DNA from 2 places in the Saccharibacillus brassicae genome. Region 2 is predicted to be linked to the other one. Evidence: riboswitches for the same ligand, from Rfam matches in the RefSeq annotation. Region 2 holds a riboswitch; the other holds the start of a gene.
The links. A riboswitch is a leader RNA that binds a small molecule or an ion and turns the genes downstream of it on or off. The one in region 2 is predicted to bind FMN.
Positions count from the first base shown of each region.

Region 1: linked by a shared signal. The riboswitch ahead of FFV09_RS17840 (DMT family transporter) and the one ahead of ribE (riboflavin synthase) in region 2 are both predicted to bind FMN.

Region 1 covers NZ_CP041217.1:4,299,149-4,305,530, forward strand. The annotation lists gene FFV09_RS17830 (beta-mannosidase) at 1-1,109, shown strand, start outside; gene FFV09_RS17835 (acyl-CoA thioesterase) at 1,309-1,839, shown strand; FMN riboswitch at 2,079-2,236, shown strand; gene FFV09_RS17840 (DMT family transporter) at 2,446-3,429, shown strand; gene FFV09_RS17845 (alpha/beta hydrolase) at 3,644-4,483, shown strand; gene FFV09_RS17850 (phospholipase D family protein) at 4,598-6,103, opposite strand; gene FFV09_RS17855 (PAS domain S-box protein) at 6,371-6,382, shown strand, end outside.
Region 2 covers NZ_CP041217.1:215,682-222,063, reverse strand. The annotation lists gene FFV09_RS00900 (hypothetical protein) at 1-816, shown strand, start outside; gene FFV09_RS00895 (hypothetical protein) at 987-1,250, shown strand; FMN riboswitch at 1,404-1,571, shown strand; gene ribE (riboflavin synthase) at 2,009-2,674, shown strand; gene FFV09_RS00885 (bifunctional 3,4-dihydroxy-2-butanone-4-phosphate synthase/GTP cyclohydrolase II) at 2,724-4,028, shown strand; gene ribH (6,7-dimethyl-8-ribityllumazine synthase) at 4,174-4,644, shown strand; gene FFV09_RS00875 (segregation and condensation protein A) at 4,676-5,467, shown strand; gene scpB (SMC-Scp complex subunit ScpB) at 5,436-6,095, shown strand; gene FFV09_RS00865 (pseudouridine synthase) at 6,303-6,382, shown strand, end outside.

The sequences.
Region 1 (6,382 bases), 1.5 Mb from region 2:
TCGCGCCGGGCGCGGAATACTGGCCTTCGTCGCCGCTCGTCTCGCTGTCGAACGACGAGAACCAGCACGCGCATCCGGGCACGTCGGAAGGCGATATCCATTATTGGGGCGTGTGGCACAACTCCGAACCGTTCGAGAACTACAACAAATACATCGGCCGCTTCATGAGCGAATACGGCTTCCAATCGTTCCCCGAGCACAAATCGGTGCTGCAATACGCACCGGAAGACGCGCTGCAGCTCGATTCGAAGATCATGCTCGCGCATCAGAAAAACGGCCGCGGCAATTTCCTGATCAAGGAATACATGGACAAATATCTGCCGGAACCGAAAGACTTCGTCTCGTTCCTGTACATGAGCCAGGTGCTGCAGGCCGAAGCGATGAAATCGGCGATCGAAGCGCACCGCCGCAGCATGCCGTACTGCATGGGCACGCTGTACTGGCAGATGAACGACAGCTGGCCGGTCGCTTCCTGGTCGGGCATCGACTATTACGGCCGCTGGAAAGCGCTGCATTACTACGCGCGCCGCAGCTTCCGCGACCTGTCGGTCTCGATCGACGGCACCAACGGGGAAGATTTGAACTTCCATATTCTCAACGACGGCTTGAGCGCCCAATCGGTATCGCTGAGACTCCGGCTCGTAGGCTTCGGAGGCAGCGTTCACAGCGAGCAGGTGCTGAACCTTGAAGCGTCCGCGAACAGCGCCGCGAAGGTCTATTCGGTCACAGCGGCCGAGCTGCTCGGCGAAGAAGTGCCGGAGCGCACCGTGCTGGTGGCCGAACTGGAACAGGGAGGCCGCATTCTCGATCAGCGGACGCACTACTTCGTGTCCGCGCGCGAAATCGAGCTGTCGGCGCCGAATATCGTCGTCAGCCGTACGGACGACGGCGAAGGCCGATCGACGTTCACGCTGGAGACGGACGCGCTGGCCAAGCAGGTATGGCTGTCCGCCGAAGCGGAAGGCGTCTTCACGGACAATTACTTCGACCTTGTGCCGGGCGAACCGGTCACGGTCGAGTTCCAGGCCCGCCGCGAAGACGGCACGCTGTCCCACGGCTCCGCCGGAGCCGTCGAAGTCAAATCGATGGCCGATTTCATCAAGCTGTAACGCGAAGCGTTCATGCGTCCACGCGGGCGCAGATTCCGCCCGCTGCGGCAAGCAGACAAGCAGCCGCCGATCCCCCCCAGGGAATCGGCGGCTGTTTGGCGTTCGCGCCGCGAAGGCGATCTTCCGACTTGTTCCGTCGATCGGTGGAAGCTTATAATGAACGAACGAGCGTTTACCCTGAGAAAAAAGGAAGTGCAGCATGCAGCCCATACCGATTCGAACGACGCGCAGCTACAAAATGGCCCGCGTTTTCCCGACCGACGTCAACAGCTACCAGACGCTGTTCGGCGGCCGGCTGATGGCGTATATCGACGATATCGCGTCGATCGCCGCCGCCAAATTGTCGCGCGCCAATACGATTACCGCTTCGACGGACTCCGTCGATTTTCTGTACCCGATCTACATGACGGATTCCGTCACGCTGGAAGCATTCGTCACCTGGACGGGCCGCAGCTCGATGGAGACGTTCGTCAAAGTCATACGCGAAGATCTCAAAAGCGGCGAGCGCCAGATCGCGGCCACGGCGTTTCTGACATTCGTCGCGATGGACGACCACGGCCGCAAGATCGAAGTCGCGCCCGTCGTGCCGGAGACGGAAGAAGAGCAGAAGCTGCACGACAGCGCGCCCGAGCGGGCGCTGATGCGCAAGCAGCGCCGCGAAGCGAGCCGCGCGTTAGCCGAATTTTTGACTTCGCGCTATCCGTGGGAGCCGGAACACGAAGCCGATTGAAGCGGAAACGTCCGGCTTTATAGAAACCAGCTTTATTTTATTCACCTACTTGTAAAAGTGTGAATGATCGTTTAGAATGTAACCAGAGCTGAAAGCCGCAGGGCTTGCGAAAGTTTGCGAAACGGAATGAAGCGCCCATTCTTTTTACGAAAAAAGAAGAGGCGGCCCTACCGTGACAACTTTCACAGGCAGCGGATAGAAAAAGGTTTAAACTAAGACTATCAAAATACAAATGAATAAAGGATCTTCGGGGTAGGGTGAAATTCCCGACCGGCGGTAATGGTTCGCTTACGCGAACTTGGCCCGCGACTCCCGCGGCGTCTTCGAGAAGAAGCCGCGGGACTGATCTGGTGAGATTCCAGAGCCGACGGTACAGTCCGGATGGGAGAAGATCAAGCGCAGACATGTCGGTGTCCGTATACGGCAGGTTTATTTATGGAACCTGCCGCAGCTGCCCGCCGCATATTTGGCCTGCCGCTCGACCCTTCGATTGACGTAAAAACCGCCCCGAACGCCGGATCTTCCGGCTTCGGGGCTTTTTGCGCACGGGATCCCCCTTATTCGGATGAGGAGACTAGGGAAATGACAACCGACAATCGTAATCACTTGAGTCAAGCAAACACGGGAGGGAACGGATCTTCATTTTTCTCCAGAGCCGGCAGCGGCTTCTGGTTGATCGTATTGGGAGCGGCGCTCTGGGGCGTCGATCCGCTGTTCCGTATCCTGCTGCTGGAATCGATGACTTCGTCGCAGATCGTTCTGCTCGAACACGTCATCATCGCTTTGTTCGTGACTCCGATTCTGTGGAGAAACCGCGCGGAACTGAAAGGTCTCGGCCTGCGGCACGTCGGCGCGCTGCTGTTCATCTCGTGGGGCGGCTCCGCTCTCGCAACGTTGATGTTCACGCTTGCGCTTCAGCATGCGGGCGGCGCCTTCAACACGGTGCTGCTGCTGCAAAAGCTGCAGCCGCTGTTCGCCATCATCCTGGCGCACTTCATGCTCAAGGAATCGCTGCCGCGCCGCTTCGGCCCGCTGCTGCTGGTCGCGCTGTTCGGTACGTATCTGCTGACATTCGGCTTCACGATGCCGGTCGGCCATGCCGGCGAGTTTTTCCAGCTCGGCAGTCTGCTCGCGCTGGGCGCCGCCGCCCTGTGGGGCGGATCGACGGTCATGGGCCGCTTTATGGTCGGCAAGCTCAAATACGAGACGGTCACTTCGCTGCGCTTCATTCTGGCACTGCCGCTGCTGCTGGCCATCACGGCCGGGGAAGGCGCCGCCTGGGCGCTGCCGGCCGGAGGCATCGCGCTGACGCTTGTCGGCGTCAACCTGCTGCTGCAGGCGCTGCTGCCGGGCCTGCTCAGCCTGCTCGCCTATTACAAAGGACTCAAAACGACCAAAGCGTCGGTCGCGACGCTGGCCGAGCTCAGCTTCCCGATGGTCGGAGTGCTGATCAACTGGCTGTACGGCGGAGAAGTCGTGACGTCGGCGCAGATCGTCGGGTTTATCCTGATCTGGTCGGTTCTGTTCATTATCTCCCGTCAACAGACGCAGGAGATCGGGCCGAAAAGCCTGTCCCAACAAGCGGCCTGACCGTAAATGTACAGTCCTACAGACGTTTCGCCGGGAAAGCCCGGGAAACGTCTTTTGTTTTGGGCCGCCGTTCGGGCCGGCGGCGGTCGCTCTGAATTGTTCGATGTGTGCGCCGAACCTATGTTATGATAGACGTATTCGCGCAATTTTTGCCGGGCCGACAACGCTGTCGATGACCTGCTTATCTTATATAGACGAAACGGAGAGACTCCTCATGAATACCCAAAAAACCTGGTCGGCGGTCAGCGCCGACCGTCCGTTTGTCCGGCTCGTTCCGGACGTGCAGTTCGCCCAATTCGCGGGCGGCAAGACGCTCAGCCTGAACCTGCTGCTGCCGGCTTCCGACCGGCCCGTGCCGCTGATCCTGTGGATCGTCGGCGGGGCCTGGGTCAGCTGCAACGCGGCGCGGAACCTGCCGCAGCTCGTGCGCTTCGCGGAGCAGGGCTACGCCGTCGCCGCGATCGAATACCGCCTCGCGCACGAAGCGCGCTTTCCGGCGCAGATCGAAGACGCCAAAAGCGCGCTGCGCTTCCTGCGCGCCAATGCGGCCAAATACGGCATCGACGCCGACCGAATCGGCGTATGGGGCCATTCCGCCGGCGGACAGCTGGCGGCGCTGCTGGGCGTGACCGGCGGATCGCCCGAATACGAGACGGCCGACCATCTCCAGCAGTCGACCCGGGTGCGGGCGGTCGCCGAATTCAGCGGCCCGATCGATATCGAACTGGACTTCCAGAGCGAATACCATATGCCGGTCATGGCGATGATGCTCGGCGGCACGATCCGCATGAAGCCGGAACTTGCGCGCAGCACGAATCCGATCGCCTACCTGGACGGCCGCGAAGTGCCGCCGTTCCTGATCATGCACGGCGATGCCGATACGACCGTCCCGCTGCGGCAGAGCCAGCTGCTGCACGATGCCCTGACGGAAGCCGGCGTCTCTTCCGAATTCTGCGTGCTGGAAGGCACGGGCCATTCCACCGCCGAGCTGCTGACGCGCGGCGACGTGCTGGACAAAGTCGGCGAATTTTTCGACCTGCACCTTAAATCGTAAATTGCAAATCGCGAATTTCAAACACAAAAAGGCCCGGCGGATCGCTTCCGCCGGGCCTTTTTTTTATCGAGTCCAAATCTTCCGCCTCACCAAATCTTCCGCTGCATCCAAACCTCAGAACGTCGTGAAGCCCGCCCGCATCTGAATACGGTACACGATGTCTTTGAGCCACGTCGTCGGTTCCAGATGTTCTTCGAGGTCGAGCGTGTACTCGGCGCCGTCGTTGGTCCAGATCCGCTCGAAATAAGCGCGAATTCCGTCCATCAATTCGGTGTCCGCCGCCGCTTCGACAAACAGGTCGTTCTCCAGGTTGTAATCTTTCAGATTGCGCGGCGTGAAGTTGGTGGAGCCGGCCAGCACGCTGCTGTCGCCGGTTTGACGGTCCACGAAGATCATTTTGGAATGGTACTGTTCTTTGGTCGTGTTGTACCAGCGAATCGCGATTTTGTCCGGCGCTTCCTTGTGCAGGCCGGCCGCGACAGGGCGGTTCGGGATACCGATTTTGTCCCGGCCGAACGCATTCTCGTTCGGATCGAGCACGAGCCGCACTTCCGCGCCCCGATCCGCCGCCGCGCCGAGTCTTTCCAGCACTTTTTTGTCCGCGAGATAGAACATGCCCATCCAGATCGTGTCGCCGGACACGGCGCTGTCGATCTCCTGCAGCACCCGGTCGTACACTTTGCCTTCCGTCAAATACTGCACCGCATATTGGCCGTCCGTGCCGGCCCCCTCGTCGGCCGTATAGACCGGAAGCGTCCCGCCGCCCGACATGTCGAGCACCGCCTGCTCCGCTTGAAGCATGTCGCCGATGATCGGGCCGTCGACTTCAAGCGCGATATTCGAATGGTAGGCGCTGGCATCGTGGATATTGCCGCTGGAGACGATCGCGCTTTTCTCCGTAATGAACGCTTTGCGATGGTTTGCTTTGACGTTCAGCAGCTTCAGATACGAACGCATCGTGATGTCCGGGCCTTCGGTCGCCATCAGGTTCGGCACCCAGCCGCTGCCCGACTGGCCGAACCACTGGATAAACGTGCGCCAGACCGCCGAATAGGCCGGCGTGGAATCGCGCAGCGGATCGACGTCGGTAATGACCACCCGGATGCCGGCCTGCTTGAGGCTTTCGAGCAGGGCATTCGGCGCCGAACCGTAGTTGGTATTGACCTCGTCCGTGATAAACACGATATCGAGCTCGGGCACCGCCTGTTTGCGTTCGATCAGCGCTTTGGCCAGCTTGGCGCTGACTTTGGGATACTGCTGGTCTTCGTGCGTGTAATCGTTGAACAGAAAAACGTCGATGACGATAAACCGTTCCGCTTCGCCGATCAGCTCGATCGTCCGGTCGAAAATTTGCCTCTCCTGCGTAAACTCGCGCGTCTGCGCCGGATACGTGAGGTCGTACAGAAAATCGACCCGGTCCGTGCGATAGACGGGGCTTGCGTACGAAACGCCGTCCGGCAGCGGTTTGTTCATCTGGTAGACGATGACCGCCAGCAGCCATACGACGAGCAGCAGGAGCGCGGTGCGAATGATCCGTCCCCTGGAAAAAGGAGCGCGGGAACCCCGGACGCGCCTGCCCGGTCTGTGCCTGGTTTCTTTGTGCCTTCCCGCCGCCCGCATGATGGTCGAGCTTCGGTGCGTCGTCCATGATTCTTCGTTGCGCATCCCCGTTCATCCTTCCCTTTGCGATTGGCAAGCTTGCACAATCGCGCTAACTGTATATAACAACAAGCAAGCTAAATGAAGCACTACGAGGGACGGGAAGACGCAAAAGAATCCGGCAACTGGATTTCCCCTATTTTTTAGACAAAATTTGAGATAAAATACGGGATATGCAGTTGGGTTGGGCCGTTTTACGGATTATGCAAAAACGAAAGGGAGTCCGCTTTGAAAAATCCA
Region 2 (6,382 bases):
AAATCAAACTCGATTGCTTACAAAAATACCCGTTATGTCACACTCGAGAAATTTATAGCCGTGACGGGTATTTCCGGACGCTACGAGCCGCAGTTGAGTTCAGTGTTTTTTTGGAAGGATTACAATTCTTATCAAAACACGCTCGACAAAATCAACAGCGCCAAAAAAGTGCATAGTGAGATTCGATGGTATATGGGCGCAAAAGTATACCTATATGAAAAAGGCCAATCCGGTTGGGTAACCGGCATTTCTTCATGGGGAAGCGAAATGACCGAGTTTACGATTCAGACGGTTGATGGAAAAGTGATCGAAAAAACCGTCTATGGATATGATCCTGATACTTTTTGTACCTATTCTGAATATGAATCGATTAAAGGCGCTTTTAAAAATATAACGGTATGGGCGGATAAACATGCGCTGCCTCGATCCAATCCCCTTTATCATACAGAAAAAATTAAAATATTAAATCTGGGTGTCAACAAAGGAGACGCAGTTATCCAAGCGAGAAGAGCAGATGGATCAGTTGTATCTTTCCGGGTTCCTTTGGGCAGTTTTCCCGGTGGAGTTATCGCAACTCATTTTTATGTAACAGACCCTAAACGAATGTATCCGGCCTGGAAAGCCAAAGCGTGGGAATTGATCGCAGGGCAAAAAATTTCCAAAGGCATGACCAAAGATATGGTGCTGATGTCATGGGGTTCTCCGGACGATACCAGCAGTTACAGCGGTACGTATATCTCGACCGATACCTGGACTTACGGGGATACATATTTGTATTTTACGAATGGCATTCTAGATTCCTGGATGGATCTTTAACGTGGAAAAAGGCATTCCCGCATTTACTCGGGAGTGCCTTTTTTGAACAACGTTTTTCCGATAAAAAAGCCGCTTCCCCTCAAAATTAACTGTTTTCGCTGAGCATGGTGTATAGTTAAAGCACTTGAATTTTCGCTGCCGCGAACGATAATCGAAAAGGAGTTTTTGATATGCACCGCTTTTTCCAAGTCGGCTACGCCATATTTTTCGTCCTTATTTTGCTGATGCTGCTCGTTTTGCCCTGGCCCAACGGCACGGCCATGTATCCGTTTCTGATCCTGGTCATCTGCGCGTGGGGATTTTGGTATTCGGGCAAAAAGCACAAACGCAAGCCCGATCCCAAAGCGCTTCCGAACGCAAGACCGTATGCCGGTTCGAAAGGAAACGCCAAATCGAACGCCAAGTCCAAGCCGAATTCCAAATCGCGACGGTAGCATACCGATCTTCCGACATCGCGCATGTCGCAGAACTCCGAAAGCTTGTCAGGCCGCGGCCGATAAGCTTTTTTTGGCGTAATTTGCATTTCTTTTCCCGCCATGCTACCATCATAATCAATACCGTATTCCGGTCAGTTGCCGGGTACGCATATACTCTTTCGGGGCGGGGCGAAATTCCCCACCGGCGGTGACGGCGCGCGATTCTTAGGGATCGCCGGCCGAAGTCCGTGACCCGAGCCGTTTGTATGACGCAGCGGCCCGGTTGACCTGGTGCGATTCCGGGACCGACAGTTACAGTCTGGATGGGAGAAAGAGAAAACGAACCGTCGTATTTGCCTTGCATACGGTTCGGGAACGACGGGCGCAGCCCGGCTGTTTTCGAATCCGGCATGGAAACGCGGCACCTCATGTTCGCGCATGAACCGAACGGGCCGATCCGACTTTTTTGTCGCAGGCGCCCGTTGGTTCGTGGTCTGCGCATGCGGGCTGCCGCGTTTGGAATTCGGGCGAATGCAAACGGCAGGATGAAGCCTGTTTGGGCGTACCCTGTTTGTTTGCGTACCGAATTTTCGGCAAATGCAGGATCTTTCGATTTTCAATCCCAAGCCCCGTCCCCGGATCTTTTTGCCGGGTGCGGGGCTTTTTGCATGTGCCATAGCGGCATGTACCGAAAAAGAGCGCCCTGGAGCGGTATGAAGATGTAGAAGATTCAAGAAGATTCAAGCGGAAAAAGAGAAGTCAAGGAGGATCTGCGCATGTTTACCGGACTGATCGAAGAAGTAGGCAGCCTGCGGCGCGCCGAGCGGCGCGGAGAAGCGATGGTATTGACTCTCGGCGCCAAAAAAGTGCTGGAGCACGTCGCGATCGGAGACAGCATCGCCGTGAACGGCGTCTGCCTGACCGTCACGAGCTACGGCAAAGATTCGTTCACCGTCGATGTGATGCCGCAGACGTACCGCAGCAGCAATCTGAGCACGCTCGGCAGCGGCAGCCCGGTCAATCTGGAGCGGGCACTGGCGGCCAACGGACGCTTCGGCGGACATATCGTGCAGGGGCATGTCGACGGAACCGCTTCGATCGTGTCGGTCGAGCAGGACCAGAATGCCGTCGTATTCACGCTGAAAGCGGACGATCCGCATCTGATGCGCTACGTCATCGGCAAAGGCTCGATCGCGATCGACGGCATCAGCCTGACCGTAATCCATGCGGAGGACGGATATTTCGGCGTCTCGATCATCCCGCACACGCTGGGCGAGACGGCGCTGAGCCGCAAAAAGGCAGGCAGTTCCGTTAACGTCGAATGCGATATTTTGGGCAAATACGTTGAACATCTGCTCGGCGTCGGGCAAAAAGAGAAAGCGGGAGCGAAGACGTTCTCCGCAATCGACGAAAGCTTCCTGTCGCGGCACGGATACTCCTGAACACCCTGCACGGCCGAGAGCTTGAACGAAAGACGGAGGAGGAGACAACATGGACGAACGATTTGCTTTCGACGAGATCGACGACGCGCTGGCGGATCTGAAATCCGGCAAAATCGTGCTGGTCGTCGATGACGAAGACCGCGAGAACGAAGGCGATTTTATCGCGCTGGCCGACCGGGTAACGCCCGAAGTCATCAACTTCATGATTACGGAAGGACGCGGGCTCGTGTGCCTGCCGATTACGCGCGAACGCGCGGCGCTGCTGGAACTCGATCCGATGACGACGCGCAACACGGACTTTCACGGGACGGCGTTCACGGTGTCGGTCGACCATATGGAGACGACGACCGGCATTTCGGCGCATGAGCGCGCCGTGACGGCCCGGGCGATCGCGCGGCTTGAGACGGCGGCCGACGACTTCCGGCGTCCGGGGCATATGTTCCCGCTGATTGCCAAAGACGGCGGCGTGCTGCGGAGGGCCGGCCATACGGAAGCGGCGGTCGATCTGGCCCGCTTGAGCGGGGCGGAGCCGGCGGGCGTCATCTGCGAAGTGATCAAGGAAGACGGGACGATGGCCCGGCTGCCCGACCTGGTCGATCTGGCGAAGAAATGGAACATGAAGCTGATCAGCATCAAGGATCTGATCCAGTACCGCAGCGAACGCGAGCAGCTGGTCCGGCGCGAAGTGGAAGTCAGGCTGCCGACGGAGTTCGGCGAATTCCGCGCCGTCGCCTACAGCAACAAGATCGACGACAAGGAACATATCGCGCTCGTCAAAGGGCAGATCGATCCCGATTCCCCGGTGCTCGTCCGCGTGCATTCCGAATGCCTGACCGGCGACGTGTTCCATTCGCAGCGCTGCGACTGCGGACCGCAGTTCGACGCCGCGATGCGCCGGATCGAAGCCGAAGGCTCCGGCGTGCTGCTGTATATGCGTCAGGAAGGCCGCGGCATCGGGCTGATCAACAAGCTCAAAGCGTACAAGCTGCAGGAAGAAGGACTGGATACGGTCGATGCGAACCGCGCGCTCGGCTTCGCGGCCGACCTGCGCGAATACGGCATCGGCGCCCAGATTCTGAGCGATCTCGGCGTCAAGCGTATTCGCCTGCTGACGAACAATCCGCGCAAGATCAAAGGGCTGCAGGGACACGGGCTCGGCATCGTGGAGAGGGTGCCGATCCAGATGGCGGAGAACGCCGACAATGTCGGCTACCTCCATACGAAGCAAAGCAAGTTGGGACATCTGACCAACTTCGGCCTGAACGGCCCGGGCGCGCACACGGCGCCCGGCGAGCTTGAAGCGCTGGAGCAGAACGAGACGCCGATCCCGCCGGAAAACGGGGCAAGGCTGTAAAGACCGGACGTTTCGCGCTGGCCCGGCTGTGCGGCCGGAGCGCGATAATGGCACGATTGCGGCATGGTTAATGAGGAAATTTGTAAAACGAAGGCTACAAACCGGTCAATCTGGTATACAATAGACAAAGGATGGTTGATGACAAATGGCAAATGTATATGAAGGACACTTGGTTTCGCAGGGATACAAATTCGGGATCGTCGTCGGCAGATTCAACGAGTTCATTACGGCGAAGCTGCTGTCGGGCGCGCTCGACGCGTTGAAGCGTCACGGCGCGGAAGACGACGACGTGGACGTAGCCTGGGTTCCGGGCGCGTTCGAGATTCCGCTGATCGCGCAAAAAATGGCGGAGAGCGGCAAGTACGACGCGGTTATTACGCTCGGCACGGTGATCCGCGGATCGACGACGCATTACGATTATGTCTGCAACGAAGTGGCGAAAGGCGTGTCCGCGATCAATTTGAAAACGGGCGTTCCGACGATCTTCGGCCTCGTCACCACCGAAAATATCGAACAGGCGATCGAGCGTGCGGGTACGAAAGCCGGCAACAAAGGCTGGGATTCGGCGCTTGCGGCGCTTGAAATGGCCAGCCTGAGCCGTCAATTCAAAGGCTGACCGTTCGCAATACAGGCGGAGGGGAAACGGCTTGACTGTACTTTACAAACTGGAATCGTTCGAAGGTCCGCTCGACCTGCTGCTGCACCTGATCGACAAGTCGGAGATCGATATTCAACAGATCTCTATCAGCATGATCACGGAACAGTATATGGGCTACCTGCGCAGCATGCAGGAGCTGGAGCTGGAAGTGACGAGCGAATTCCTCGTGATGGCGGCAACGCTGCTCGCGATCAAGAGCAAACTGCTGCTTCCCAAACCTCCGGTGATGGATATGGACGAATATGATTTCTACGAAGAGGAAGAACCCGATCCGAGGGAAGACCTGATTCGCCGGTTGACCGAATATCGGAAGTATAAGAGCATTGCGGGTCTGCTGCACGAGAAAGAGCACGAGCGGGGCCGCATCTATATTCGCGAGCCCGACGATCTGGCTCCGTTCCTGCCCGCGGAAGACGACAATCCGCTGGAAGGGCTGCATATGTCCGATCTTGTATCGGCGCTGCAGCGCGCACTGCTGCGGGCCGACCGCAAACCGACGGTTGCCCGTATCCGCCGCGACGAGATTTCGGTCCGGGATCGGATGCGGGAATTGGAAGGGGCGCTTCGCGGAGCGGGACCGGGCGGCAGAATCTTGTTTTCGAGCGTGTTGAACGAACGGATGTACAGACAGGAGATCGTCGTAACGTTCCTCGCCGTACTCGAACTGATGAAGATGAAGCAGGTGAGCTGCTATCAGGATCGGCTGTTCGACGACATCGTAATGGAGTGGAGAGGGGAAACGGCGTCAAATGGATTTGCAGACGTTGAAGTCGATTATTGAAGGCCTCCTGTTTTTGGCGGGGGATGAAGGCTTGACCGTGCGGCAGATAGCCGAGATCACGGAGAACAAACCGGGCGAAGCCCAAAAAGCGGTCGAGAGTCTCCAGCGCGATCTGCGCAAGTCGGGGCGGGGCGTGCGGGTGACGAAGCTTGCCGGCGCGTACCATCTGGCGACGCTGCCGGAACATTCGGAATATTTCGAACGGCTGGCTTATTCGCCGTCGCGCGCGACGCTGTCGCAGGCGGCGCTGGAGACGCTGGCGATCGTCGCTTACCGTCAGCCGATCACGCGGATCGAGATCGAAGAGATCCGCGGGGTCAAGTCCGAACGGGCGATCCATACGCTGACGAACAAAAATCTGATCGTCGAGACCGGGCGAGCCGACGCGATCGGACGTCCGATCCTGTACGGGACGACCAAAGGCTTCCTCGACCACTTCGGGCTTGGCGGACTGGAAGAGCTGCCGGACGCTTCGGCGTTCGAAGCGATGATCGCTTCGGAAGACGAAGAACGGCTGCTGTTCGGCGGTCCCGCCGAATCGGCGCAGGCCGAAGCCGAACAAGAAGAGCCGCCTGGCCCGCTGCGGGCGGACGGTTCGGAGCGGGAGCCGGAAGAAGAAGGCGGGTAACGGCCGCCTGCCGCGACGTTGTCTTGGGCCCTTCCCGCATCAGGGAAAGGGCCCTGTTTTCGCTGCTTGCCGGGCAGTATGCCGTAGGCGGATGGTTCCGGGGTGCGAGTGTCTTCGCAAGGCGGACAAGCGCCGCAAAAACGTATGGTTGAACTTGTGGTTTCTGAACTCTATAGGTATGATGAAAGATGAGGTGACTGGATGACTATGGAACGATTACAGAAAATTTTGGCCCAGGCGGGCGTGGCTTCGAGACGAAAATGCGAGGAGCTCATCCTGGCGGGCAA